Linked DNA regions of Shumkonia mesophila. The protein of the gene in region 1 interacts with the protein of each later gene in a pairwise test. Links are inferred from orthologs where the notes say so. Each region holds a gene or a part of one and is shown on either strand. Other genes may lie near its edges.

Evidence for each region.
Region 2: the proteins of ODR01_RS18305 (region 1) and mobA interact in binary tests that used the Escherichia coli proteins (3 or more experiments, as listed by UniProt). The link is inferred for Shumkonia mesophila from one-to-one orthologs.

What each region holds. Positions count from the first base shown.
Region 1 is NZ_JAOTID010000012.1:111,174-125,355, forward strand. What follows is about bases 3,648-6,641. They hold ODR01_RS18305 (molybdopterin molybdotransferase MoeA), read left to right. Parts: upstream 3,648-4,513; coding sequence 4,514-5,770; downstream 5,771-6,641. Other genes in these bases: pgsA (CDP-diacylglycerol--glycerol-3-phosphate 3-phosphatidyltransferase), read left to right, coding at 3,648-3,922; mobB (molybdopterin-guanine dinucleotide biosynthesis protein B), read left to right, coding at 4,000-4,530; moaD (molybdopterin converting factor subunit 1), read left to right, coding at 5,767-6,018; ODR01_RS18315 (molybdenum cofactor biosynthesis protein MoaE), read left to right, coding at 6,022-6,486; ODR01_RS18320 (HAD family hydrolase), read left to right, coding at 6,506-6,641. In the rest of the region: ODR01_RS18275 (SDR family oxidoreductase), read left to right, coding at 1-482; ODR01_RS18280 (dihydroneopterin aldolase), read left to right, coding at 524-937; ODR01_RS18285 (hypothetical protein), read right to left, coding at 934-1,305; excinuclease ABC subunit UvrC, read left to right, coding at 1,315-3,294; more of pgsA, read left to right, coding at 3,347-3,647; more of ODR01_RS18320, read left to right, coding at 6,642-7,153; ODR01_RS18325 (LOG family protein), read left to right, coding at 7,197-8,015; ODR01_RS18330 (branched-chain amino acid aminotransferase), read right to left, coding at 8,087-8,980; ODR01_RS18335 (MarR family winged helix-turn-helix transcriptional regulator), read left to right, coding at 9,093-9,590; ODR01_RS18340 (zinc-dependent alcohol dehydrogenase family protein), read right to left, coding at 9,602-10,609; ODR01_RS18345 (response regulator transcription factor), read left to right, coding at 10,779-11,468; ODR01_RS18350 (ATP-binding protein), read left to right, coding at 11,474-12,796; ODR01_RS18355 (TetR family transcriptional regulator), read right to left, coding at 12,793-13,455; proC (pyrroline-5-carboxylate reductase), read right to left, coding at 13,548-14,182. UniProt on the Escherichia coli protein: Catalyzes the insertion of molybdate into adenylated molybdopterin with the concomitant release of AMP.
Region 2 is NZ_JAOTID010000006.1:142,926-156,934, forward strand. What follows is about bases 7,103-9,923. They hold mobA (molybdenum cofactor guanylyltransferase MobA), read right to left. Parts: upstream 8,922-9,923; coding sequence 8,283-8,921; downstream 7,103-8,282. Other genes in these bases: ODR01_RS12100 (alanine/glycine:cation symporter family protein), read right to left, coding at 7,103-8,138; ODR01_RS12110 (ABC transporter permease), read left to right, coding at 9,090-9,797; ODR01_RS12115 (ATP-binding cassette domain-containing protein), read left to right, coding at 9,799-9,923. Outside these bases: ODR01_RS12060 (flagellar FliJ family protein), read right to left, coding at 1-228; flagellar protein export ATPase FliI, read right to left, coding at 243-1,604; response regulator transcription factor CtrA, read left to right, coding at 1,897-2,601; ODR01_RS12075 (hypothetical protein), read left to right, coding at 2,702-3,127; ODR01_RS12080 (hypothetical protein), read right to left, coding at 3,149-3,997; ODR01_RS12085 (histidine phosphotransferase family protein), read right to left, coding at 4,008-4,661; ODR01_RS12090 (hypothetical protein), read right to left, coding at 4,707-5,075; ODR01_RS12095 (DUF2478 domain-containing protein), read left to right, coding at 5,209-6,444; more of ODR01_RS12100, read right to left, coding at 6,660-7,102; more of ODR01_RS12115, read left to right, coding at 9,924-10,524; ODR01_RS12120 (substrate-binding domain-containing protein), read left to right, coding at 10,557-11,378; ODR01_RS12125 (antibiotic biosynthesis monooxygenase family protein), read right to left, coding at 11,419-12,114; ODR01_RS12130 (PepSY-associated TM helix domain-containing protein), read right to left, coding at 12,227-13,141; metE (5-methyltetrahydropteroyltriglutamate--homocysteine S-methyltransferase), read right to left, coding at 13,280-14,009. UniProt on the Escherichia coli protein: Transfers a GMP moiety from GTP to Mo-molybdopterin (Mo-MPT) cofactor (Moco or molybdenum cofactor) to form Mo-molybdopterin guanine dinucleotide (Mo-MGD) cofactor.

The DNA.
Region 1 (14,182 bases):
AGGATTCGCCCGAGACCGCCACCAAGGAATCGTGGGAGGCGCACATGCAGATCAATCTGCGGGCGCCCTTCGTGCTGGTCCAGCGCTTCGCCGCCCAACTGCCGGAAGGGGTTGCCGGCAACGTCATCAACGTCATCGACCAGCGGGTGTGGAACCTGACCGGCGCGTTCACCTCCTATACCGTCAGCAAGGCGGCGCTGTGGACGCTGACCCGCACCCTGGCCCTGGCCCTGGCACCCCGCATCCGCGTCAACGCGGTCGGCCCCGGACCGACGCTGCCCAGCTTGCGCCAGAGCGAAGAACAGTTCCGCCGCCAGTGGCAGGCGGTGCCCCTGGCCCGCAAGGTCGACCCCGGCGAAATCTGCGAGGCCATCCGCTTCATCCTTGACGCCCCCTCGATGACCGGCCAAATGATCGCCTTGGACGGCGGCCAGCATCTGGGCTGGGCGCCGTCGGGCCGGACCAAGGCCGCCGACGAATAAGGAGAAGACGGGCGGACGGCCGCCCGCCAGGAGACCATTCCATGACCACCGACCGCGCCAATGTCGTCCGTCCCTTGAGAATCGCCGATGCGCGAAACGCCGTGCGCCACGTGTTCATCCGCGACATGGTGCTGCCGTGCTCGATCGGGGTCCATCGCCACGAGCAGCTCGAAGCGCAGCGCATCCGCATCAACCTCGACCTGGCGGTCCGCGAAGCGGTTGAGCCGCTGGGCGACAACCTCGCCAATGTCGTCTGCTACGAGACCGTCGCCAACGGCATCCGCGCAATCGTCGCGCGAGGACACGTCAATTTGGTGGAAACCCTGGCCGAGGACATTGCGGCCCTTTGCCTGAAGGACATTCGCATCCTGTCGGCCCGGGTGCGCGTCGAGAAGCTGGACGTCTTCGCCGACGCCCAAAGCGTGGGCGTCGAGATCGAGCGCGTGCGCCATTAGGCCGTCGATTTCAAATCTCCGCGCAAGCCCTTGCAGAATCGGGTCTTCACTGCTTTTTCCGGGAGAGTTGTGCACAGGCGCCGGAATATTTCCCTTTGATGACGAAAGTATTGCAGTTTTTCCACATATTCCCCTGGACTTTGCTTGACTTTTGATTTGGCGTTTAAAATCAGTACGTTAGCCAGTTGCACTTTTTTTAGGCATAGAGAGAAAAGCGGCGGAATCAATAGGACGGCGGGCAGCCGAATCGTGAAATCAACAGTGTTATCCACAGGAATCGTGGATAGTTCGGCGGGCCCCGGAAATTCGGCTTCGCCGTTGGCGATCGGCCCCCCAGCCGCGTTGACGGAACGCTTCGAATCGGCCACATAGCAGACATGAATCGCGAACCCACGAGCGCCTGGAACCCCGCGAACCTTGCCGCCGCCGACGGCCGCGACGGAGAGCCGGTGGCCGCCGCCGATTCGCCACCACCTATAGGCGAACCACCGCCCGTCGCCGGAGTCGCCGTCATCGAAGGCCACCTGCGCACCCTGCCCGCCGGGCCGGGCGTCTATCGCATGATCAACAAGGCCGGCGACGTGCTTTACGTCGGCAAGGCCAAGAACCTGCGCAAGCGGGTGGTCAGCTACACCAAACTGGCGCGCCAGCCGAACCGCTTGCGCCGGATGGTGTCGGAGACGGCCTCGATGGAGTTCGTCACCACCCATACCGAGGCCGAGGCCCTGCTGCTCGAGGCCAACCTGATCAAGCGCCTGAAGCCGCGCTACAACATCCTGCTGCGCGACGACAAGTCGTTCCCGGCCATCCTGGTCACCGGCGACCACGAATTTCCCCAGGTGCTCAAGCATCGCGGGTCGCGCGCCCGCAAGGGCGACTATTTTGGGCCCTTCGCCTCGGCCTGGGCGGTCAACGAGACGCTGGCCACCCTGCAGCGCGCCTTTCTTTTGCGCTCGTGCACCGACGCCGTGTTCGCGGCGCGCACCCGGCCGTGCCTTTTGCATCAGATCAAGCGGTGCAGTGCGCCCTGCGTGGGGCGCATCGACGCCCCCCGCTACAACGCCCTGGTCGAACAGGCCCGCGAGTTTCTCACCGGCGGCAGCCAGGCCATCCAGCGCCAGCTCGCGCAGCACATGCAGGAGGCCAGCGACCGCCTGGAGTTCGAGGCGGCGGCCCAGCTTCGCGACCGCATCCAGGCGCTGACCCGGGTGCAGGCCCACCAGGACGTCAACCTCAGGGGCGTCGGCACCGCCGACGTCATCGCCGCCCACCAGGCGGGCGGGCAGACCTGCATCCAGGTGTTCTTCATCCGGGCCGGCAGCAACTACGGCAACCGCGCCTATTTTCCCAGTCACGCCAGAGAGGAAGAGATCGGCGACGTCCTGGAGGCCTTCCTCGGCCAGTTCTACGCCAGCCATCCGCCGCCGCCCACCCTGCTGCTCAGCCACCGGCCGCCCCACGCCGCCCTGGTCGCCGAAGCTTTATCGGTGCGGGCCGGCAGGCGGGTCAGCCTGGTGGTGCCGGAACGCGGCGAGAAGCACGACGTGGTCCGTCACGCCACCGCCAACGCCCGCGACGCCCTGGCCCGCCGGCTGGCCGAAAGCACGACGCAGCGCCAGCTTCTCGAAGGGCTGGCAAACTCTCTCGACCTCGACGCGCCGCCCCGGCGCATCGAGGTTTACGACAACAGCCACATCGGCGGCACCCAGGCGGTCGGCGCCATGATCGTGGCCGGCCCCGACGGCTTCATGAAACCGGCCTACCGCAAGTTCAACATCCGCGGCGGCGACGCGGCGACGGAGGACGAGGCGATGGCGCCGGGCGACGACTACGCGATGATGCGCGAGGTGCTGACCCGGCGCTTCGCCCGCGCGCTCAAGGAGGATCCCGAGCGCCGGCGCGAGCAGTGGCCCGACCTGGTGTTGATCGACGGCGGCGCCGGCCAGCTGGCCATCGCGCTCGAGGTGTTCGCCGAACTTGGCATCGACGACGTCGCGGTAGCCGCCATCGCCAAGGGGCCCGATCGCAATGCCGGGCGCGAGCGCATCTTCCTGCCCGGCCGGCCGCCGGCATCGTTGGCGCCGCGCGACCCCGTGCTCTATTTCCTCCAGCGGCTGCGCGACGAGGCGCACCGTTTCGCCATCGGCACCCAGCGCGCCCGGCGCACCCAGGGGCTCGGCAAGTCGGCGCTGGACGCCATCCCCGGCATCGGCGCCAAGCGCAAGAAGGCGCTGCTCCATCACTTCGGCTCGACCGGGGCGGTGGCCGAGGCCGGGCGGACGGATCTGGAAGCGGTCGACGGCATCAGCCGGGAGATCGCCAACAAAATCTATGAATGGTTCCACTCGGGCGGCTAAAATAGCCGCGCGAGCGGTGCCGTGCGCCGCGCCTCCGACTTCGAAAGCACCCATGGCCAACAACCTGCCCAACCTGCTCACCCTGTCGCGCATCCTGGCCATCGGCCTGATCATCGGCCTGCTGCTGCTCGACCCGCCGCTGGGCAGCTGGCTGGCGCTGGCCGCCTATACCTATGCCTGCGTCACCGATTTCTTCGACGGCTACCTGGCCCGCGCGCTGCACCAGCAGTCGGCGCTGGGCCGCTTTCTCGATCCCATCGCCGACAAGCTGCTGGTTTCGGCCGTGCTGCTGATGCTGGTCGCCAACGACCGCATCGCCGGCATGACGGTGTTGCCGGCCATGGTCATCCTGTGCCGCGAGATCCTGGTCTCGGGGCTGCGCGAGTTCCTGGCCGGACTTCGGGTCGGCGTGCCGGTCAGCCAGTTGGCCAAGTGGAAGACGACGCTGCAGATGATCGCCTTGGGCTTTCTCATCGTCGGCGACGTCGGCCCCGATTTCGGCCCCGTCGGCACCGCCGACATCGGCATCTGCGGCCTGTGGATCGCCGCCGTCCTGACTCTGATCACCGGGTACGACTATCTGCGGGTCGGCCTCCGTCACATGACCGATACCGACGGCGGCGGGTGAGGCCCGGGCGATGACGGGTCCGCGACGCGCCGAGGAAGTCTTCTTCTTTCCGTCGATCACAGCGGAGGCATGACGCGGTGGCGGCCCGGGTGTTCGGCGTGGTGGGGTGGAGCGGCAGCGGCAAGACGACGCTGGTGACCGCCCTCATCCCCGAACTGGTCGGCCGCGGCCTGGCGGTTTCCACTGTCAAGCACACCCATCACGACATCGACATCGACAAGCCGGGCAAGGATTCGCACCGCCATCGCGAAGCCGGCGCCACCGAGGTGCTGGTGACCTCGCCCAAGCGCTGGGCCCTCATCCACGAACTCCGGGACGTGGCGGAACCGGACATGGAGGCGCTGATCCGCCGGATGGCGGCCGTCGACCTGATCCTGGTCGAGGGCTTCAAGAGCCACCGCTTCGCCAAGCTGGAGGTTCACCGGCCGGCCCTCGGCAAGCCGCTGCTGGCGACCACCGACCCCACCGTCGTGGCGGTGGCCAGCGACGAGGCGCTGCCGGGCCTGGCGCTGCCGGTGTTGCCGCTGGCCGACGTCGGGGCGATCGCCGCCTTCGTCATGACCCACTTCAACCTCGGGCGCGGAGGCGGCGATGACCACGGCTGCTAACGACTGTTTTACGCCGGCCGGCGAGTTGATGAAACTCGACGCCGCGCTGGCGCTGCTGGCCCAACGGATCAAGCCGGTGGCCGGGGTGGAGACGGTGCCGCTGGCCCGGGCGCTGGAGCGCACGCTGGCCGAGACGCTGAAGGCCGAGCGCGACGTGCCGCCGCACGACAACGCCGCCGTCGACGGCTTCGCGGTGCGCTTCGCCGACGTCGCCGCCGACGGCGAAACCCGTCTGCCGGTCACCGGGCGCGTCGCCGCCGGCCATCCGCTGGAACGGCCGGCCCGGCCGGGCGAGGCGCTGCGCATCTTCACCGGCGCCCCGGTACCGGAAGGGATCGATACCATCGTCATGCAGGAGAACTGCCGGCTGGAGGGCGAAACGGTGGTGTTCGGCCCCGGCCTGCGGGCCGGCGTCAACACCCGCCGCCGGGGCGAGGACGTGCGGGCCGGCGACATCATCCTGGAGGAGGGCGTCCGCCTGCGCCCGCAGGAGATCGGGCTGGCCGCCTCGGTGGGCCGGGCCACGCTCGCCGTGCGCACCCCCTTGCGGGCCGCCGTGTTCTCGACCGGCGACGAGGTGCGCGATCCGGGTTCCCCGGCGCCCGACGGCTGCATCTACGACGCCAACCGCTATGTCGTCGGCGGGCTGTTGGCCGGCCTCGGCTGCGCCGTCACCGACTTGGGCATCCTGCCCGATTCCCTTGCCGCCGTGCGCGAGGCGCTGGAGCGGGCGGCGGCGGATCATCACCTGATCGTCACCTCGGGCGGCATCAGCCTGGGCGACGAGGACCACGTGCGCGCCGCCGTCGAGGCCTTGGGCCGCCTGCACCTGTGGCGCCTCGCCATCAAGCCGGGGCGGCCGCTGGCCCTGGGCCAGGTGGGCGGCGCCGTGTTCGCCGGGCTGCCCGGTAACCCGGTGGCCGCCATGGTCACTTTCTTAAGGATCGTGCGCCCGGTGATCCTGGCCCTGGCCGGACGGCGCGACACGGCCCCCCGCTTCTACAAGGTGCGCACCGCCTTCGCCTACCGCAAGAAGGTCGGGCGGCGCGAGTTCCTGCGTGCCCATCTCGTCACCGACGCCGCTGGTGAGCCGCGCGCCGTCAAGTACGCCGCCGACGGCTCGGGCATCCTGACCTCGATGGTCGCCGCCGACGGCCTGGTCGAGCTGCCCGAATGGATGGAAGCGGTGAAGGAAGGCGATGCCGTCGACTTCCTGCCGTTCGCGGAGGTCTTTCGATGAAGGTTCTCTATTTCGCCTGGGTCCGGGAACGGATCGGCGTCGACTGCGAGGAGGTGAGCCCGCCCGCCGCCGTCGGCGACGTCGGCTCGCTGGTCGCCTGGCTCAAGAGCCGCAGCGAGGGGCACGCCGAGGCCTTGGGCGATCCCGGCCGCGTGCGGGTCGCCGTCAACCAGGAGGCGGTCGGCCCCGAGCACCCGGTCGGCCCCGGCGACGAGGTCGCCTTCTTCCCGCCGATGACGGGGGGCTGAGCGATGATCCGCCTGCAGCGCGAGGATTTCGACCCCGGAGTCGAGCTGGCTCGTCTGGGCGAGGGCGACCCCACCATCGGCGGCGTCTGCGCCTTCGTCGGACTGGTGCGCGACCGCTCGCCGGCGGGCCCGGTGACGGCGATGACGCTGGAGCACTATCCGGGCATGACCGAGAAGGCGCTGGCCCGCATCGAGGCCGAGGCCCGCGCCCGCTGGCCGCTCGAGGACGTGCTGATCGTCCACCGCCATGGCCGGCTCACGCCGGGAGAGCGCATCGTCCTGGTGGCCACCGCGTCGGCCCACCGCCAGGCGGCGTTCGACGCCTGCCAGTTCCTGATCGACTGGCTGAAGACCCGAGCCCCCTTCTGGAAGCGCGAAGAGGGACCGGACGGCCCCCGCTGGGTGGAAGCGCGGGCCGAGGACGACGACGCGGCGGCGCGCTGGCGCGGCGACGACAGGAAGGAGTGAGGCCATTTTCCCCGAAGCCATCTTTTTCGACTTCGACGGCGTCCTCGTCGAATCCAACGCCATCAAGGTCGAGGCCTTCGAGCGGCTGTACGCCGGCTACGGCCCGTCCATTCTGGCGCGCGTCATGGACTATATCGACGGCAAGGAAGGCATCTCGCGGGTCGAGAAGATCCGCCACGCCCACGAGGCCTTCCTGGGCATCCACCTTACCGAGGCCGAACTCGGCCTCCTCGCCGAGCGCTACTCGCGCACGGTCGAGGATGCGGTGGCGACCTGCCCGTGGGTAACCGGCGCCCGCGACTTCCTGGAGGCGCACGCCCACCGCCTGCCGCTTTTCGTGGTGACCGGCACGCCGGAAGGCGAGATCAGGCGCATCGCCGAGCGGCGGGCCATGACCGGCTATTTCCGCGAACTGCGCGGCTCGCCGCCCCGCAAGCCACCGATCGTGCGCGAGCTTTTGGTCCGCCATGGGCTGGCGGCGGAACGCGCCGTCTTCATCGGCGACGCCCTCTTCGATCACGAGACGGCCCACGAAACCGGCCTGCGCTTCATCGGGCGCGTCCCCCCCGGCCGCCCCAGCCCTTTCCCGGCGGGCACCGAAACCGCGGCCGACTTGAGCGACTTGGCCGAACGGCTGGCCAGGCCGCCGCAGACCGCCCATGCCTGACGACCGTCCCCGCCAAGCCGAAACCCAACGATTGGACCGGAACATGCCCAAGTCCCCCAAGAACCGCCTGGTCAAGGCCTACCTCAACGAGGACTTCCTGCACAGCAGCAAGGCCCGGCAGGTGCGCATCCTGGCCGAATACCTGGAACCGGAAGCCCGCTTCGAGAGCCTGCGCATCAGCGACACCATCGTCATGTACGGCTCGGCCCGCATTCCGTCGCGCGAGGATGCCGAGAAGCAACTCGCCGAAGTCCGCGCGGCGGGCGGCGACGTTGCCGAGGCCGAGGAGTGGCTCGGCATGTCGCGCTATTACGAGGACGCGCGCGAACTGGCCAACCGCCTGACCACATGGTCGAAGGGATTGGACGACAACCGGCGACGCTTCATCGTTTGCACCGGCGGCGGCCCGGGCATCATGGAGGCGGCCAACCGCGGCGCCTCGGAGGCCAAGGGGCTCAACATGGGGCTCAACATCTCGCTGCCCTTTGAGCAGCACGAGAACCCCTACGTCACCCGCCAGCTTCTGTTCGAGTTCCACTACTTCTTCATGCGCAAATTCTGGTTCGTGTATCTCGCCAAGGCGATCATCTGCTTCCCCGGCGGCATGGGAACTCTCGATGAATTTTTCGAGTTGCTGACCCTGGCCCAGACCCACAAGCTCAAGAAGCGCATCCCCATCGTGCTGTTCGGCGCCTCGTTCTGGAACGAGGTGCTGAACTTCGACGCCCTGGTCCGCTATCGCATGATCGACGCGGCCGACCTCGACCTCTTTCTCAAGACCGACTCGGTCGACGAAGCCTTCGCGCACGTCACCCAACAACTCCAGGAACACGCCGTGCAGCGCCCGGGCTGGAGCCTGTAGCCGCTTCCCGCCCTACGCGAAAGGCCGGGCACCAGGCCCGGCCTTTGCGATTCCGGCGAATGAACCCGGCGTCAGGCGGCGACCGGCGCCTTGCCGACCAGGCGCTCGTAATCGTCGCGCAGCGTCTGGGTGACGTTGCCGACCGTGAAATTGTAGGCGTCGATGCTGCCGACCGCCGTGACCTCGGCGGCGGTGCCCGTCAAAAACAGCTCGGTCGCGTTGGCCATTTCCTCGGGCTTGATGTGACGTTCGACCACCTCGATGCCGCGTTTCCGGGCCAAGCCCATCACCGTCTGGCGGGTGATGCCGTTGAGGATGCATTCCGCAAGCGGCGTGTGCAGCTTGCCGTCGATCACCAGGAACACGTTCTCGCCGGTCGCCTCGGCGATGAAGCCGCGGTAATCGAGCATCAGGGCGTCGTGGAACCCCTTGTTCTCGGCCGAGTGCTTGGAAAGCGTGCAGATCATGTAAAGCCCTGCCGCCTTGGTGCCCGCCGGCGCGGTATCCGGCGCGGGCCGGCGCCATTCGGCCATGGTCAGGCGGATCCCCTTGTTGCGGAATTCCGGCGAGAAGTAGGCCGGCCAGGACCACGTGGCGACCGCCAGATGAATGGTGTTGTGCTGCGCCGAAACGCCCATCATCTCGCTGCCACGCCACGCCACGGGGCGCACATAGCCATCGACGATTCCGTTGGCGCGGCAGGTTTCGCGGCAGGCTTCCTCGATCTGGGCCACCGAGAAGGGAATCTTGAATCCCATGGTGTCGGCGCCCTTCACCAGACGTTCCGTGTGCTCGGTCAACTTGAAAATCTTGCCGGCGTAGGAACGCTCGCCCTCGAACACCGAGGAGGCGTAGTGAAGCGCATGGGTCAGCACGTGAACCTTGGCGTCGCGCCAGGGAACCAGCTTGCCGTCGTACCAGATGAAACCGTCGCGGTCGTCGTAGGGGGTTGTTGCCGCAGCCATGGAATTATCTTTCATCCCGGGGTCAATATCGAAAAGGTTGTTGCGTCTGGTACCATTTTTTGCGATATACGTCAACAACACTGACGTATTTTTTTGAGGCACTCCCATCCCGATGGACACCCCCACCCCCGCCCCCGTGGAGCCCTCGCTCAGCGAGGCCGAGTTGCGCCAGGCCATCGAGCTTCTGTTCTACGCCTACCGCGACTTCACCGCCGAGGCCGACGCCATCCTGGCGCGCTATGGGTTCGGCCGCGCCCATCATCGGGTCATCTATTTCGTCGGCCGCCATCCGGGCGCCACCGTCAGCCACCTGCTGGGCATCCTCAAGATCACCAAGCAAAGCCTGGGAAGGGTGCTAAACCAGCTGCTGCATGAAGGCTTCGTCATCCAGAAGGCCAATGCCCGCGACCGCCGGCACCGCCTGCTCCACCTCACCGACAAGGGCCGCGAACTGGAAGCCACGCTGACCGCGCTGCAGGCCCGCCGCATCGCTCGCGCCTATGCCGAGACGAAGTCCGGCAACGGCCATGAATTCCGCAATGTGCTGCGCGCCATCATCAACCCCGAGGACCGCCCCCGCATCGAGCGGCTCGACCTCGACCCCCTGTGATCCGCCCGGCCCTAAGCCCCGGTCATCAGGACCGCGGCGCCGTGGACATGGCCATCGCGCAGGTGCGCCAGCGCCTCGTTGGCCTGCTCCAGGGGAAAGCATTCGACGGTGGTGCGCACCGGCACCTTGGGGGCCAGCGCCAGGAAATCCTCGCCGTCCTTGCGCGTCAGGTTGGCCACCGAGACGATCTCGCGCTCCTCCCACAACAGCCGGTAGGGAAAGCTGGGGATGTCGCTCATATGAATGCCGGCGCAGACCACCCGGCCACCCGGCCCGACGGCGGCGAGCGCCGCCGGCACCAGGGCGCCCACCGGAGCGAACAGGATGGCGGCGTCGAGCGGCTCGGGCGGCAGCGCGTCCGACGGGCCGGCCCACACCGCCCCCAGGTCGCGGGCGAAGGCCTGGGCCGCGTCGTCGCCCGGCCGCGTGAAGGCGAACACCTGGCGGCCCTCGAAGGCCGCCACCTGGGCGACGATGTGGGCGGCGCCGCCGAAGCCGTAAAGGCCGAGGCGGACGGGATCGCCGGCCATGCGCAGCGAGCGGTGGCCGATGAGGCCGGCGCACATGAGGGGCGCCGCCTCGGCGTCGGAATAGTCGCCGCCGATGGGGAAAACATAGCGCTGGTCGGCCAGCGCGTAGTCGGCATAGCCGCCGTCCAGTTGATAGCCGGTGTAGCGGGCGGCCCGGCACAGGTTCTCGCGACCCTCCAGGCAAAAGCGGCAGACGCCGCAACTGAAGCCCAGCCACGGAATGCCCACCCGCTGGCCCTCGGCGAAGCGCTCGACGCCGGGGCCCAGCGCCGCCACCCGGCCGACGATCTCGTGACCGGGGATGATCGGCAGCTTCGGCTCGGTCAACTCGCCGTCGACGACGTGCAGGTCGGTGCGGCAGACCCCGCAGGCGGCGACCCGCACCAGAATCTGGCCGGCGGCCGGCTCGGGGCGCGCCACCCGGCGCAGGCGGAGCGGCAGGCCCGCGGCATCGAGAACCATGGCGCGCATGGAGACGGCAGACGGCATGGCTTTTCTCCCGGCGATGACGGGCCTCAAAATAGCAGACGGCGCCCCGTCGTGGGAACCGCGGCCAAGGCGCCCGCACTGCGCTTCCTTTGACGCGACTCCCCGCGGTTGTGCTAGTCTAGCGCCGGTCCCGGACGGGCCGGGAGAGAACGGGAAATTGGATAGGGCGGTGGCGAGCGACGATCTTCCGCATGTCCTGGTGGTGGACGACGACACCCGGCTGCGGGGGCTTCTTCAGAAGTTCCTGAGCGAGAACGGCTTTCGCGTGTCGACCGCCAAGGACGCCGCCGACGCCCGCGAACGGCTGGCCGGCATCGCCTTCGACCTGATCGTGCTCGACCTCATGATGCCGGGCGAAAGCGGGCTCGATTTCGCCGCCGACCTGAGGACGCGCAGCAGCGTGCCGATCCTCATGCTGACCGCCATGGGCGAAGCCGAGCATCGCATCGCCGGGCTGGAGCGCGGCGCCGACGATTATCTGTCCAAGCCCTTCGAGCCGCGCGAACTTCTGCTGCGCCTGCGCAGCATCCTGCGCCGGGTGCCCCAGGCGGCAGCCCCCGGCGACGTCGAGATCCACATGGGGGACGCCACCTACGATCCGAAGCGCGAGCGGCTCCGCCGCAAGGGTCGCGACGTCCGCCTGACCTCGGTCGAGGCCGCGCTGCTGAACGCGCTGGCCGAAACGCCGGGCGGAATCCTCAGCCGTGAGGAGCTGATCGCGCGCACCGGCGCCACCGGCGACGGCCGCGCCATCGACGTGCAGGTGACCCGGCTGCGGCGCAAGATCGAGCCCGATCCCCGCTTCCCCCGCTATCTGCAGACGGTGCGGGGGCGGGGCTACGTGCTGCGCCCGGATTGACGCCGATGGGTTTCCTGACCGACACCGCCAAGCGACTTCTGCCGCGCAGCCTTCTCGGCCGCTCGCTGATGATCATCGTCACCCCGCTGGTGCTGCTGCAGCTGGTGTCGGCCGCCATCTTCTACGAAAGCCACTGGGACAAGATCTCGCTGCGCCTGGCGCGCGGCGTGGCCGGCGACATCGGAACCGTCATCTCGCTGCTTCGCCAGTTTCCGGATGCCGAAGACCGCAACTGGATCTTCAGGCTGGCCGCCGATCACATGGAGCTGACGGTCGCCCTCCAGGAGAAGGCCATCCTGCCCAACCAGCCGGCCCAACCCCGGGGAGTGACCGAGCAGGCGATGGACGACGCCCTGCGCGAACAGGTCACCCAACCGTTCGTGCTCGACACCGAGTCGCTCGATCGCTTCTACGTGGCGAGCATCCAGCTGCCGGCCGGCGTGCTCGAGGTCATCGTGCCCCGCAAGCGGCTGTTCAGTTCCACCGTCTACGTGTTCGTCTTGTGGATGATCGGCACCTCGATGATCCTGTTCGGGGTCGCCACCATCTTCATGCGCAACCAGGTGAAGCCGATCCGTCGCTTGGCCGTCGCCGCCGACAACTTCGGCAAGGGCCGCGAGGTGGTCCGCGTCAAGCCCGAGGGGGCCACCGAGGTGCGCCAGGCGACCACCGCCTTCCTTGCCATGCGCGAGCGCATCCAGCGCCAGATCAGCCAGCGCACCGACATGTTGTCGGGGGTGTCGCACGACCTGCGCACGCCGCTGACCCGCATGAAGCTGCAACTGGCGATGAGCGGCGACGCCGACGGCATCAGCGATCTTCGGACCGACGTCGCCGAGATGGAGCATATGCTGGAGGGTTATCTGGCCTTCGCCCGCGGCGAGGGCACCGAACAGCCCCGGCTGGCCAACCTGACCGACCTTCTGGCCGAGGTCGCCGAGCAGGCCCGGCGCAACGGCGGCCAGATCGACCTTCACTGCGAAGGCCCCTTCACCATGCCGTTGCGCCCCAACGCGCTCAAGCGGGCCATCGCCAACCTGATCGACAACGCGCTGCGCTACGCCGAGCACGTGTGGATTCGCGCCGGCCGGCGGGCCGACGCCATCGAGATTCTCATCGACGACGACGGACCGGGCATTCCCGCCGACAAGCGCGACGAGGTCTTCAAGCCGTTCTTCCGGCTGGACAGTTCGCGCAATCCGGAAACCGGCGGCAGTGGCCTGGGGCTGGCCATCGCGCGCGACATCGTGCGCGGCCACGGCGGCGACATCGAATTGGGCGAGGCCCCGACCGGCGGGCTTCGCGCCCGCGTGCGGCTGCCGGTCTAGGCCGGCGGCGGCTCGCCAGCGGCCGGCCGGGCCGCGGGGCGCCGGCACGGCGCCAGGCCCGACGCCAGATGAACCAGCGTTTCGGCGCGCCGCAATCCCTTGTCCAGCGCCGCCATCGTTTTCGCCATGTCGGGCGTGTCGTCGCGCAGCCAGACCCGCACGGCATCGGCATAGACCAGCATCAGCCCCTGCACGCGGACAAGCCCGCCCAAGCCGGCCGAGGACAGCCCCGCCGCCTCCAGCGTCCATGCCATCGAGCGGGCCATGGCCGGCAGCCCGACGAGGCCGACGGTGGGATCGACGATGTCCCGAAGGATCGCCGCCACCGCCGCTTTGTGCGGGGCCAGGGCGTCGAAACGCCGCATCAGCACCTCGAACAGGCGATCGCGCGCCGCCTCGTCGGCGTCGGCCGGACCGGCCGCCAGGACCTCGCCGTCGACCCGCCGGATGAAGGCGTCGAACAGGCAGTTTTTGGATGGAAACGCCGCATGGAGTTCGCCCAGCGTCAGGCCGGCCGCCTGGGCGATTTGCGTCATGCCGAGGCCGCTCCAGCCTTCGATGGCGGCAAGGTCCAGCGCGGCGTCGATGATGCGCCCGGCCCGGTCGTCGGTGCCGGCGCCCTTGGGCGCGCGCGGATGGTCAGCCGGTCGGCGTGCCATCGCCTCCTCCTTATCCTTCGCGGCGACAGTTCGCCGCGCATCTTCCCCCACCATAATGTTAGGTAGCGACGGCGGCGGCGGCAAGCCGGCCGTCAGCCGGCGAGTTCGCGCGAGCGGCGGGTGGCGGCGGCGATGGCCTTGGTCAGCAGCGGCTGCCAGCCATCGGCGGCCATCAGCACCTTGAGCGCCTCGGCGGTGGTGCCGCCCGGGCTGGTGACGTTCTGGCGCAGCACCGCCGGCGGCTCCGGCGAGCGGTACAGCAGTTCGCCCGAACCGGCAACGGTGACGCGGGCCAGGCGCGCCGCCAGATCGGCCGGCAGGCCGGCCTCGACGCCGGCCTGGGCTAGGGCCTCGGCCAGCAGGAAGACATAGGCGGGCCCACCGCCGGAAAGGGCAGTGACGGCATCGAGATGCGCCTCGTCGTCGATCCAGGCGACTTCGCCGACGGCGGATAGCAGGCCGTCGCACAGGCGGCGCTGGGTTTCGGCGACCGGCGGACTGGCATAGGCCACCGTCATGCCGCGGCGCACCGCCGCCGGGGTATTGGGCATGGCCCTGACGATGGCGGCATCCTTGCCGAGGTGGCGCCGGAAATAGCCGATGGTCTTGCCGGCCGCGATCGACAGGAAAACCGGCCCGTCGGCGGCGAACCGCGCATAGCCGGGAAGGACGCCGTCCATCATCTGCGGCTTGACGGCGAAGATCACGACGTCGGGCCGTTTCGCCG
Region 2 (14,009 bases), on another replicon or contig:
CAGCGCGCGGCGCCGGACCAGCGCCGCCTTGGCGAAATTGCCGTAATAGATGCCGATCTCGCTGGGTGCCTCGGCGGCCGCCTTGCGCTCGCGCACCAGTTCTTCCTCAAGCTGGCGCCGCTTGGCCTCCAGCGCCGCCACGGCGTTCAAAAGGTCGCCCAGGGCCCGCTGCTTTTCCTCGACCTGCCAGTCATTGAGGCGGATCAGGTTCTTCAGGTGCTTGGCCACGCCTCAGCCCCCCGTCACCGGCCGGTCGGCGCCGCGCCCGCCGCCGGGGCGGGCATGCCGAGGATCTCGGCCAGCCCGGCGTAGCCGGCAGCCAAGTCGGTGCGGTCGCGCTTGGCCTGGGCCAGGAAGGCCTCGATCGCCGGATAGTAGCGGATGGCCTCGTCCACCCCGGCGTCGCTGCCCTGGCGGTAGGCGCCAAGCCGGATCAGTTCGGCCATGTCCTCGTAGGTGGCGAGAAGCTGGCGGGCCCGGGCGACGACGGCGTTTTCGGCCTCGCTGTTGCAGGCCGGCATGGTTCGGGACACGCTGCGCAGCACGTTGACCGGCGGATAGCGCCCGCGCTCGGCGATCGAGCGGTCGAGCACGATATGGCCGTCGAGGATGCCGCGCACGGCGTCCGAGATCGGTTCGTTGTGGTCGTCGCCCTCGACCAGCACGGTGAAAAGGCCGCTGATCGAGCCCTGGCCGGCCTGGCCCGGCCCGGCCCGCTCCAAGAGGCTCGGCAGTTCGGCGAAGACCGACGGGGTGTAGCCCTTGCTGGCCGGCGGTTCGCCGGCCGACAGGCTGATTTCGCGCTGGGCCATGGCGAAGCGGGTCACGCTGTCCATCAGGCACAGCACGTCCTGGTTCTGATTGCGGAAATACTCGGAGACCGCCATCGTCACATAGGCGGCCTGGCGGCGCATCAGCGGCGGCTCGTCGGAGGTGGCGACGACGACGACACTGCGCGCCATGCCTTCGGGACCGAGGTCGTCCTCGATGAATTCGCGGGCCTCGCGGCCGCGCTCGCCGATCAGGCCGATGACGCTGACCTGGGCCTCGGTGTGGCGGGCCATCATGGAAAGCAGCGTCGACTTGCCGACGCCGGAGCCCGAAAAGATGCCCATGCGCTGCCCGCGGCAGCAGGTGAGGAAGGTGTTGATGGCGCGCACGCCCAGATCGATCTTGGCGCCGACCCGCTGGCGCGAATGGGCCGACGGCGGCCGGTTGCGGATGGGATAGGCGAGGGGGCCCGATTGCAGCGGCCCCTTGCCGTCGACCGGCTCGCCGAAGCCGTTGACCACCCGGCCCAGCCATTCGGGTCCCGGATAGATGGCCGGCTGGGTGACGCCGATCTCGGCCCGGCAGCCGGCGCCGACGCCTTCCAGCGGGCCGAACGGCATCAGCAGCGCCTGGCCGGCGCGAAAGCCCACCACCTCGCAGATCAGCCGGCGATCGCCGCGGCCGATCACCTCGCAGTGGTCGCCCACCGAGAGATGCCCCTCGACGCCGCCGACCTCGATCAACAGGCCGACCACGTTGGTCACCCGCCCGAAGATGCGATGGTCGGGCAGCCGCCCGATCTCCCTGACGATGTTGTCGAAAAGTACCGCCACGCCCCGGCCCTTGCCCACCGCGGAAAACGTCCCGCCGCCCGAGTATGGCCACCACCCTTTAAGGTTTGGTAAAGCGGGAAAGGCAAGGCTAAGACGTGGATGCCCGCGACAAGTGCGGGCATGACGATAAAAAGGAGGGACGAGAGGGATGATTGCCCATCTCCTCAACGTCATGGCCGTGCTTGTCACGGCCATCCACGCCTTTTTTTCTTCCTGAGTGACATTTCCCCCTCCTATGGTTAAACTTCGTTAATAATCGTTAACGGGGGCGCCTGTCAGGGCGAAGGTGGTCATGCGGATTCTGTTGGTCGAGGACGATCCGGCGACGGCGGAAAGCGTCACCCTGATGCTGCAGTCGGTGGACATGGTGGTGGACGCCACCGACCTGGGCGAAGACGGACTGGAAATCGGCAAGCTTTACGACTACGACCTCATCATCCTCGATCTCATGCTGCCCGACATGGACGGGCTGGAGGTGCTGCGCCGGCTGCGCAACGCCCGCGTCCACACGCCGGTCCTCATCCTCTCGGGCCTGGCCGAATCGGACATGAAGGTCAAGGGCCTCGGCATCGGCGCCGACGACTACCTGACCAAGCCCTTCAACAAGGACGAACTTCTGGCGCGAATCCAGGCCATCGTGCGCCGCTCCAAGGGGCATTCCGCCTCGGTCATCCGCACCGGCCGGCTGTCGGTCAACCTCGACGCCCACACGGTGGACGTCGACGGCCGCCCGGTCCATCTGACCGGCAAGGAATACGGCATCCTGGAGCTCCTGAGCCTGCGCAAGGGCACGACGCTGACCAAGGACATGTTCCTGAACCACCTCTACGGCGGCATGGACGAGCCCGAGCTCAAGATCATCGACGTCTTCATCTGCAAGCTGCGCAAAAAGCTGGCCGCCGCCACCGACGGCGCCAACTACATCGAAACCGTGTGGGGCCGCGGCTACGTGCTGCGCGACCCGCACGCGGCGGACACGCCGGCCGCCAAGGCGTAAGGCCGCCCCGGGGATGGGCGGACGCGCCATCCCGGCCGGAAATCTCTTTTCAGCGCTCGCAATACGGGCATATCCTTCGGTGCAACCGAAGGAGAACCCCATGAGACGGATCGGGTTTGTCGTCGCCCTGGCCCTCGGCCTTCTTGGCTGTGCCAACGCGGACACGGTGGAGAAGGTGGCGTTGAAGGAAGGCATCGAGCGCCAGTTCAACGCCCCCTACGAAATGGTGAAGCAGACCGTGGTGGATGCGCTGTGGTTGAACAGCCTGAAGCCGTCGCTGGTCGAAGACGTGCCGGAAGGTCATATCGTCATGGTTGCCCGGGCGCCCCATGGCATGAGTTGGGGAGAGGTTGGGCGGATTCTCGTGGTGCGTTCGGAGGCACCGCCGACAACAGTCCGCGTCGTCTACCAAAGACGGGCACAAATCTTCCAACTGAATGCGGAATCGCATTTCTCCCGCAATCTCTTCGCCAAGATGGATTCGCTCTTGAAGACGAGAGTGCCCCCCGGAACCGCGGCGCGCTGACAAGTGCGGGGATAGAGGCCCCTACGCCCCGAACAGCCGCTCCACCGCCACGATCTCGGCGGGCCTCGGCAGGGCGGCGGCGGGGTCGGGGGTGAGCGTCAGGACGTCTTCGACCAGCAGCGCCAGGCGGCGGTCGCCCCATTTCAGCACGATGACGGGCCGGGAAACCGGCAGCCGGCCGGCGGCGGGGATTTCGCCGTCCAGCGCCGCCAGCGGCAGGGTTCGGCCCTGCACACGCGCCTCGGCGCCGCCGTCGGGGCCGTCGGCAACGGCGTCGATGACGTCCATCCACACCACATGGGCGGCGTCGAGCGCCTTCGGCCCGCCGTTCGCGGTGCGGAAGACGACGTAGCGGCGGCTTGGCTCGCCGGTCGGCGTGGCCTCATCGCCGCCGCCCCCTTCGTCCGGGACGACCCCGGCGACGGCCGCCTCGGCCTCGGGTGCGGCCCGTTGCGCCCCTACGGGCGGTGCGTGGCCGGCGATGGCCGAAAGCGCCCCGATCAGCGCCGCGTCGTCGCCGGTGGGCTCGGCGCCCTCGGCTTCCACCCGATCCAGGATGTCGCGCATCCGCCCGATGGCCGAAAGAATGGCCGTCATCGCCGCCGGGGTCGGCACCGCGTGCTTCTCGTGCAGCGCGTCGGCCGCCTCGGTCGCCGCCTCGGCCATCGCTTCCAGCCGGGGCAGCGGCAGCAGGTCGCAGGCCTCCTTCACCGTATGCACGACGTCGATGAGGCGGGTGCGCGAATCGGGGTCGGCGGGATCGCCGAACAACTCTTCCCCCCAGGCGTCAGCCTCTTCCAGGGTGTCGCGGGCCTCGAACAGCGCCTCGCGAAGCAGCCCGTCCATGCCGGTGTCGTCGCGCTTCGCCATGGCGCCGCCCCTAGGTCCCGGGTTCGGCAAACGGCAGCAAGGCGGCGAAGCGCACCTCGCCCGCGTGCTCCGAGGCCTCGATCGCGGTGCCCAGCGCCCTGGCCAAACTCTGGGCGAAGGCGGCGCCGACGGTGTGGGCGGAAAGGGCGTCCGGCGCCGGATCGGCGGCCATGGCGTCGGCGACTCCGTCGCGCAGCCGGGCCCCTTCGCCGGCGGCGGTCACGGCGATGCCGACCCCTTCCACCAGCGGCGCGGCGCGCACCGCCACGGCGCCGCCGCGCGGCAGACAGTCGGTGCCGAGCAGCACCAGGTTGAGCAGCAGCTTGACGGCCAGCGGCGCGATCGTGCCCTCGGCGCAGCGGGTGGTTTCGGTGGGCCAGTCGAGCTCGGCGCGGCCCTTGTCGAACAGCGCCGCCGCCAGCTCGCGCGCCTCGGCCACGGCGCGCGGGCCGGTGGCGCCGCCCAGGCCGAAGGCGATGCGGAAGAAGGCCAGGCGGCGCGAGGCCTGGGCGCTGCTGCGCACGATCAGCGCCATGGCGTCGTCGGCCATGGAGCTGTCCTCGCCCATCAGCTCGATGCCCGAACTGACCGCGCCCACCGGGCCGATCAGGTCGTGACAGACCCGCGAGCACAGAAGCTGGGCGACCCGCAAATCGATCAACATGCTCCCCGTCCCCCCGCCGGATCTCCCCCGAAACCCCGGCCGTCCCTATTTCTTCGGCTTGACGCCCGACAGCAGGGCGTCGACCACGCTGCGCACCGCCAAGCTGCCGTCGGGATCGCCGGTCAGATCGGCGGTCATCTGCTTGATGGCGGACCGCACCGCCTCGGGATCGACCGGATGGGTCTTGAGGATGACGGCCAGGATGGCTTCCACCGCCAGCAGGTGGGCGGCCAGGTTCTCGGTCTCTTGCAGCCGCTCGGTGGCAAGCGTGCCCAGCGTTTCGAGATCGCCGACGATCTTCTTGATGTTGGCGTCGAGGTCGCGGATCTGCTCGAAGAAGCCGGTCGTCTGCAACTGGTGGACGACGTCCTGCGGGGTTTCGCCGCCGTCGTCCCTGTCGTCATCCTCGGCCATTCACCCCTCCCCGGGCAGTCGAACCATGGCTTGAGAGCATAACGGCCCGCCATGCGCCTGTCACCCTCTCCGCCCCGCCGACGGAGAGGGTTGGATCTTGCGGCTTTCGGCAAAAAGGACGATGAAGGAAGGCATGTCGATGCGGGATGCCTCCCTTCCCCCGCGCCTTTCCCCGGCCGGGGTCGTTTATACGGCGGCGACGCGCGAGGCGCCGCTGCTGGCCGACTTCGCGGCCGAACTGGCGGCCCGCGGCTGGCGGGTCGGCGGTTTGGTGCAGCGCACGTTTCGCGGACCCGACGGCTTCAAGCGCAAGATCGTCGCCACCGAGATCGATACCGGCCGCACGGTAACGCTGGCCACCTATAAGGGCGACCGCGCCAAGGAAAGCGTCTGCGGCTTCGACACCGCCGCCCTGGCCGAGGCGACCGGTGCGGTCAGGCGCGCGGTGGCCGCCGGCATGGACCTCATCGTCATCGAGAAGTTCAGCCGCCAGGAAACCGACGGCGAGGGGCTGTTGGACGAGATCCTGGGGGCGATGGCCGAAGGCATCCCCACTCTCACCCTGGTCTCGGCCGAGGCGCTGGAACACTGGACCCGTCTGACCGGCGGGCTGGCCCAGTTGGTCGCGGCCGAGCGGAAAGCCCTGTGGCGCTGGTGGGGGCCGCACCGGCTCTATCGCGATCTCGAACTGGGGGTCGGGCGCGGCAACGCGCGCCATGTGGTGGTCGGCTTCAATTGGGTCCTGGTCGAAGGCCCGCATGGCTGCGGCCTGGCGCAGACGCCGGACCGCGGCAGCGCAGGCAGCCGCCGGGTGGCGGACGCCGCCCACCTCGCCGGCCGGCCGCTGCGCGAACTGGCCGCCAAGGTCCATTCCTGGGAGCCGGTGGAAGCCGCCATCGGGCTTGCCGCCATCAACGCCTTCTACAACCGCTACGACCTGACGGCGCCGACGGGAAACGGCCTCGATGCCGTGGCCGGCGAGGCGCCGCTGACGGTGATCGGCCGCTTCCCCGACCTGGCGGAGCGCCTGCCCGGGGCGCGCGTCATCGAGCGCCAGCCGAGGGACGGCGAATACCCGGACGTGGCGGCCGGCTGGCTGGTGCCGGAAAGCGAGCGGGTGGTGGCGACCGCCTCGACGCTCGTCAACCACAGCCTGCCCGGCCTGATCGCCACCGCGCCCCATGCCCGCATCGCGCTGGTCGGCCCCAGCACGCCGCTGACGCCCCGCCTTCACGCCTATGGCCTCGACACGCTGGCCGGCATGGTGGTGACCGATCCCAAGGGCGCCGCCCGCGCGGTCGCCGAGGGCGGCTCGGTCAGAACCCTCAAGGCCTACGCCCGCATGGCCATGCTGAGCGACCCCTCCTAACTTCTTAATTTCGGGGACACCATACTTAATTCACTGTCGCCTGTGATGACGCCGGCACACCATCTTATGAATTAAGTATGGTGTCCCCGAAATTCCTGGTGTCCCCGAAATTCCCCTGTCCCCGAAATTCCCCACCGGCAGGCCGAAAGCCGCGAAGCGATCCGTCGCCGCAAGCACGCGAACCCGGTCCGGCGTTTCCGCGCCGAAAGATACCGCTAAACCGCCTCCGCGGCACCTCCGGGACTTCCGACTCGTCCCGATGTTTCCGTCGGCTTCGCGCCCACCCAGGCCGTGTGGTCGATGTTCAGGTCGGGAAAGTCCCGCGGGTTGAAGACCGGCCGCTGCACCCCTTCCTTCAGCTGGCGGCGGAAGTCGCGCAGGACCCTCAGGCAGGTCGGCAGCAGCATCATGATCGCGATGAGGTTGACGAGGGCCAGGATGCCCATCATCGGGTCGGAGAAGAAGAACACCGCTGTCGCCCCCGGCGCCACGCCGCCGACGAAGACGATCGCCATCACCAGGAGGCGCAGGACCAGCAGCGCGGCCGGGTTGTCCGTAAAGACCGCCAGGGCGTTCTCGCCGAGATAGTAGTTGTAGATGATCGAACTGAACGCGAAGAGCAGGATGATGAAGGTCAGGAAATACTGGGTCCAGTCGCCCAGATGCGACACCAGCGACTGCTGGGTCAGGACGACGCCGTCGATCTCTTCCTGGCCGGGTACGTAGACGTCCCCAAGCAGGATGATGAAAGCCGTGCAGGAGCAGATGAGGATGGTGTCGATGAACACCGAGAACGACTGCGTGATGCCCTGGCTGATGGGATGGCGCACGTCCGCCGTCGCCGCGACGTTCGGTGCCGAGCCGAGACCGGCCTCGTTCGAGAACAGCCCACGGCGCATGCCGTGCATGATGGCCGCCCCCATGCCGCCGCCGACCGCTTCCTCGAGGCCGAAGGCATTCGAGACGATCGTCAGCAGGACGCCCGGGACGGACCCGATGTTGATCACGATGATGACGATCGCCATCAGGATGTAGGCGACGGCCATGACCGGCACCACCACGTCGGAGGCCAGTGCGATGCGACGAATGCCGCCGAAGACGACGAACCCGGCGAGGATCGTGAGCAGCCCGGCCGTCCAGATGCGATCGATGCCCAGGCTGTCCTGCGCCGCACCGGCCACGGTGTTCCCCTGGAAGGCATTGAAGCCGATAGAGAAGGCGGCGATCAGGCAGACCGCGTAGAGAACGGCCAGCCACCGGTACTCCTGGCCGAGCCCGTGGATGATCGCGCTGGCCGGCCCGCCGCGAAACAGGCCGTCCGGCTGCCGCCGCTTGTAGATCTGCGCCAGCGAGCATTCGACGAGGCTGGTCGCCATGCCGAGCAGGGCGATCATCCACATCCAGAAGACGGCCCCGGGCCCGCCGAGGGTGATCGCCACCGCAACGCCGGCGATGTTACCGCCGCCGACCCGGCCGCCGACCGACACCAGGAGCGCGGCGCGGGCCGAGATGGCGTTCGGATCGCCCGTCTGGCTCTTGGGAGACAGCACCCGGAACATGCGTCCGAAGTATTCGAATTGCACAAAGCCGGTCAGGGCGGTGATGAAGATGCCCAGGATGACGAGGATGGGCACGAGCGACCATCCCCAGGTCAGGTCGCCGATCACGCCGAAGAACGATTCCAGGTATGCCATGGTCCCCTCGCCGACATCCGGTTGTGTGAGGATGGAAATCGTACTTAAAAAGGCGGGAAACCCCAATTGGATTCGACTTTCCCTGGCAAAAAAGATGGTTGGCAGCCACCTTCTTCGGACCGGGAGCCCCAATCACTCCATCTGTCACCGAAATAGGCGCTCGGCGGCGGCCAGGTCTTCCGGCGTGTTGATGTTGAAGAAGGGATCGAAGGGCTGCGCCGCGTAGTCGACGCGGGCCGCGCGGAAATGGTCTGCCACGCGGTCGGCCCGCCGGAGGCCCTCCTCGACGAGGAGCCGGCGCAATCGGTCGCCCAGGCCGGCGCTCCACACCGCCGCCGTCGGATGCAGCCGGCCGCCCGAGGCCGCCATCGCCACCTCGGCGCCATCGGCGAGCGCTGCCCGGGCGCGTTCGACGAAATCCTCGGGAAAAAAGGGGGTGTCGGTGGGAAAGACCGCCAGCGCCTCGGCGCCGGGTGCCGCCCGCGCCGCCGCCCACTCAAGGCCGGCCAGGATGCCGGCCAGCGGCCCGGAATAAGCTTCCAGCCCGACCGGATCGGCCAGGACCGGCAGGCCGAAGACGCCAAAGCGCGCTGCGTCGCCCGCCGCGCTGATCGCAAGGGGACCGACCTGCCGCCCGGCCCGCCCGATGACGTGTTCGATCATCCGCCGGCCGCCCAACGGGGCGAACGGCTTGTCGATGCTGCCCATCCGCCGGCCGCGGCCGCCGGCCAGGATGAGGCCGGCGACGTTCCCGGCCGGCGCTGATGTTCCCGATACCACCATCCGCCCACTATCCCCGGAGGACCACCCGGCCGCAAGGGCATGACGATGGCGAGGGGTTGGCGGTTCGGCGCCCCACCCTGCATTCGATGTATGTTTTCTGTTTTTTCTTACGGAAATACGCGGTTATATGAAGCGCAAGCATATTCCCTCGTCACACCCGGGCCCGCGATGACCGACTTTGGAGCCGCCTTCGCCGCCGCCATCTCGTTGATCGCCACCCTCGATGCCGGCTTGGTCGAGATCGTCGGGCTGTCGCTCCGGGTCAGCCTGAGCGCAGTTTTCATCGCCGCTGTCATCAGCCTGCCGCTGGGCGCCGCCGTGGCGCTGTTCCGCTTCCCGGGGCGCGGCGCCGTGGTGGTCGTGCTCAACGCCCTGATGGGCCTGCCGCCGGTGGTGGTCGGGCTGATCGTCTATCTGATGCTGTCCAGGGCCGGGCCGTTCGGCGTGCTGGGCCTGCTGTTCACGCCGACGGCCATGATCGCCGCCCAGGTCGTCCTCATCACACCGATCATCGCCTCGCTGGCGCGCCAGGTGATCGAGGATCTGTGGGAGGAATATTCCGAGCAGCTGCGCTCGCTGGGGGCCGGCCCGCGCCAGGCGGTGCGGGCGCTGCTGTGGGACGGCCGGTTCTCGCTGTTCACCGCCGTGCTGGCCGGCTTCGGCCGGGCCAGCGCCGAGGTCGGCGCGGTGATGATCGTGGGCGGCAACATCGACCACGTGACGCGCGTCATGACCACCGCCATCGCGCTCGAGGTCAGCAAGGGCGACCTGGCGCTAGCCCTCGGGCTCGGCCTCATTCTGATCGTCCTTTCCGTCGGCATCACCGGGGCGGCTTTCGTGCTGCGCGAATCCGCCCGCCGCACCCATGCCGGCTGACATGGAGAAAGCCCCCGCCATCCTGCCCCTGGCCGTCGAGGGCCTGACCTATACGGCCGGGGCCGCCCGCCTGCTCGACAATCTCACGTTTGCCCTGGAGGCCGGGCCGCGCACGGTCATCGTCGGGCCGAACGGCGCCGGCAAGAGCCTGCTTCTGCGCCTGTGCCACGGGCTGCTGACGCCCACTGCCGGCACCATCCGCTGGAGCGACGGCGCCGGCCCGGCAGCTTCCCGCCAGCAGGCCATGGTGTTCCAGCGCCCGGTCATGCTGCGCCGCTCGGCGGCCGCCAACGTCGAATTCGCGCTCAAGCTGCGCCGTATCCCGAAGGATCAGCGCCGGGAGAGGATCGCGGCGGCGCTGGCCAAGACCGGCCTGGCCGACGTCGCCGGGCGGCCAGCCCGCGTGCTGTCCTTCGGCGAGCAGCAGCGTCTGGCCCTGGCGCGGGCCTGGGCGCTGGAGCCGCAGGTGCTGTGGCTGGACGAGCCGACCGCCAGCCTCGACCCGGCGGCCACCCGGGCCGTGGAGGCCATCATCGAGGCAATTAACGCCGGCGGCACCAAAATCGTCATGACCACCCACGACCTGGGCCAGGCCCGCCGGCTCGGCGACGAGATCATCCTTCTTCACAAGGGAAGGATCGTCGAGCGGGCGCCCACCGCCGATTTCTTCGAGCACCCGCAAAGCCCCCTCAGCCGCGCCTTCATTCAGGGCGAGCTGCTGTGGTGAGCGGATTTGAAAAGACAGAAAGGGGAGACACCATGACTCGATCGATCCACGGGCTTTTCGCCCTCGTCCTCGCCGCGGCGCTGGGCATGGGCCCGGCCGCGGCGCAGGAGAAGTTCATCACCGTCGCCTCGACCACCTCGACGCAGGCCTCGGGCCTGTTCGACCACATCCTGCCGATCTTCCAGCAAAAGACCGGCATCCAGGTGCGCGTGGTGGCGGTCGGCACCGGCCAGGCCATCAAGATCGGCGAGAAGGGCGACGCCGACGTGCTGTTCGTCCATCACCGGCCGTCCGAGGACAAATTCGTCGCCGACGGCTTCGGCGTGAAGCGCTACGACGTCATGTACAACGACTACGTCGTGGTCGGCCCCAAGAGCGACCCGGCCAAGGTCATGGGCAGCAAGGACGTGGTCGGCGCGTTGAAGAAGATCGCCGCCGCCAAGGCGCCCTTCGCCTCGCGGGCCGACGACAGCGGCACCCACAAGATGGAGCTTTCCTTGTGGAAGGAAGGCGCCATCGACGTCAAGGCGGCGTCGGGCACCTGGTACCGGGAAACCGGCTCGGGCATGGGGGCGACCCTGAACACGGCGGCGGCCATGAACGCCTATGCGCTGTCCGACCGCGGCACCTGGCTCAGCTTCAAGAACCGCGCCGATCTGGCGGTGGCGGTCGAGGGCGACAAGAAGCTGTTCAATCCCTACGGCATCATCCTGGTCAACCCCAAGAAGTTCCCGCATGCGAAGGCCGACCTGGGCCAGGCCTTCATCGATTGGATCGTCGGCAAGGATGGCCAGCAGGCCATCGCCGGCTATAAGATCGGCGGCGAATCGCTGTTCATTCCCGACGCCAAGTAGGCCCTGCGGGCGCTCAGGCCGAGGCTCCGTCGCGCGAGATCTAAGGTGGCGTGACCGCCCAGGCGTTGACGGGCGGATAGAACTGGGGGGCTTCGCGGCGGTCCATCATGCCGTAATCGCGGATGACGCACACCCGCCGGTGGCGCAGCGGGGTACAGTCGGCGGCCTCGGCGGGCGTCCAGCCGCCGGCTGCCTCGGCATCGCGCCACAGGGCGAGCAGCAGGATCCGGCCGGGGGAATAGATGCTCTCGAACACGTCGTGGCCGATCAGCCCGGCCCGGCCGGGGTCGAGCCCGAGGCGCGCCGCCAGGCCGGCCGCCTCGGCATCGCCATCGGCCGGCGGCGGGCCGGCGAGAGCCACCTCGGTGAGCGAGAGGGCCCGGGCCTCGCCCGTCTCGGTCTCGTCGGCCCGCGTCGGGCACACGGCGTGGCCGACCGGGGGCGCGGTGTCGGTGGTCACTTCGCCGACCCGCAGGCGATAGTCCTCGAAGACCTCGAAGCGGCCCTTTTCCTGCACGGCGTGGTGGTCGGACTGGGTACGCCAGCGGATCAGCGCCTTCTCGTCCCGCCAGGTGGAGAGGGAAAGCACCAGGCCGGGACGCCGCCGGCTGGCGAAACGCTCGTTGTCGATGAAGCCGTCGACGACCTCCAGCCGAGGCTTCAGGAAGCGGGCGAGCGCCAGATATTCCTCCCGGCGCTCAGGCTTGGGCCTGACTTCGAAGACAACCGCGAACATGCCCCACCTCCCCGTTGACCGCCGACGTCCAGACCCTTGCCGGAGATGTGGGGAACGCGGACCCCGGAGTCGAGACGTGACGGCGGCGGGAACGAAGAGACGGCGCGGCGGGTCATGCCGGGGCGGTCGGCAGCGGGCGGCGGGCGCGCCGTCGGAACTGGCGGCGCAGCCAGATCCAGGCGCCCGTGGCGAGCAGGCCGGTCATGACCACCGAGAGGATGACGTTCATCGCCGCCGACCACGCGCCCGCGAAGTTTCCTTCGTGCCACAGGCGCGGCCAGTTGCGCTCCATCGGCTGGATGCCCTGCGGCGTCACCGCATAGAGGCGGTACTCGCCGTCCTCGACCAGGCGGGCCATGACGCGACCGCCCTGCGGCCGCAGCCAAACCAGCGAGGAAAGATCGTGGTCGCGACCGACGATGTCGACGGCCTGGGCCAGCTTGAGCGGCGCACCCTGGGCCGCGGGAGCCGCCGGCGGCGTCGCGAAGGTGACGCCCGCCGCCATCAAGAGCGCGGTCAGGGGCGAGAGCACGGTGAGCGGCAGCAACCCCCAGGCCATCGCCTTGTGCCAGCCGCCGAGCGTATTGGCGAAGCGCGGCCACCCCATCAGCCCGCCGAGGAGGACGAGGACGAGCATCGCCGCCGTCGAAGCGATGACCAGCCAGCCGGCATCGATGAGCAGCCGCTCGTGCAGGCCGCGCATGGTGCCCATGACGGCGGCCAGCGTCGAGGGCCCGGGCTTGGCCTCGCCGCTGGCGGCATCGACCGTGACGCCGCCGCTGCGCCCGGCGCCCATCGTCAGCGTGCCGTCATAGCTGCGATAGACGAGAGCGCGCGCCTGGCCGTTGGGATCGTGCTGGGCCAGAAGGGTCTGAACCCGTTCGGCGGAGAGCGAGTCCGGCACGATGGCGCCGGTCACCAGCCACGGCTCGAACGACAGAACCAGCCCGGTGACGATCACCACGGCCAGCGGGGCCGTGAAGATGAGCGCCAGCCAACGATGAAGCTTCAAGAACCACGCCTTCATGAGTCTCCCTCCCAAGGACTTGGGGTCGCGTCGAGATAGGAATAGCTTTCATTCGTTTCCGGATGATGTCCGGTTTGTAACCGAATGTATCCGACGGACTACCCCCTCCGACGCCGAAGCCGTCGCCCTGCTCGGAGCTTACCGCGAAGCAAGCCTCATCCGGCGCGCCGCCTCGACCATGTTGACCAGGGCGGGACGGACTTCCTCCCACTTGCGGGTTTTCAGGCCGCAGTCGGGATTGACCCAGATCTGATCGGGCGCCAGACGCTCGGCGGCCTTGGCGAGCAAAGCTGTCATCTCGTCGATAGACGGACAGCGCGGGGTGTGGATGTCGTAGACGCCCGGCCCGATGTCGTTCGGGTAGCGGTAGGTCGCGAACGCCTCCAAAAGCTCCATCTTCGAGCGCGCGGTCTCGATGGAAATGACGTCGGCGTCCATGGCGCCGATGGAATCGATGATGTCGTTGAACTCCGAGTAGCACATGTGGGTGTGGATCTGGGTGGCATCGGCGACGCCGCACGCCGTAAGGCGGAAACACGCCACCGCCCAGTCGAGATAGGCCCGCCAATCGGCGCGGCGCAGCGGCAGCCCCTCGCGGATGGCGGGCTCGTCGATCTGAACGATAGGGATGCCGGCCTTCTCGATGTCGATCACCTCGTCACGCAACGCCAGGGCGATCTGGCGGCAGGTCCGCTCGCGGGGCTGGTCGTCGCGCACGAACGACCATTGCAGCATGGTGACCGGCCCGGTCAGCATGCCCTTCATGGGCTTGGCCGTCAGCGATTGCGCATAGGCCGACCATTCCACGGTCATCGGCCGCGGCCGCGAGACGTCGCCGAAGATGATCGGCGGGCGGACATAGCGCGAT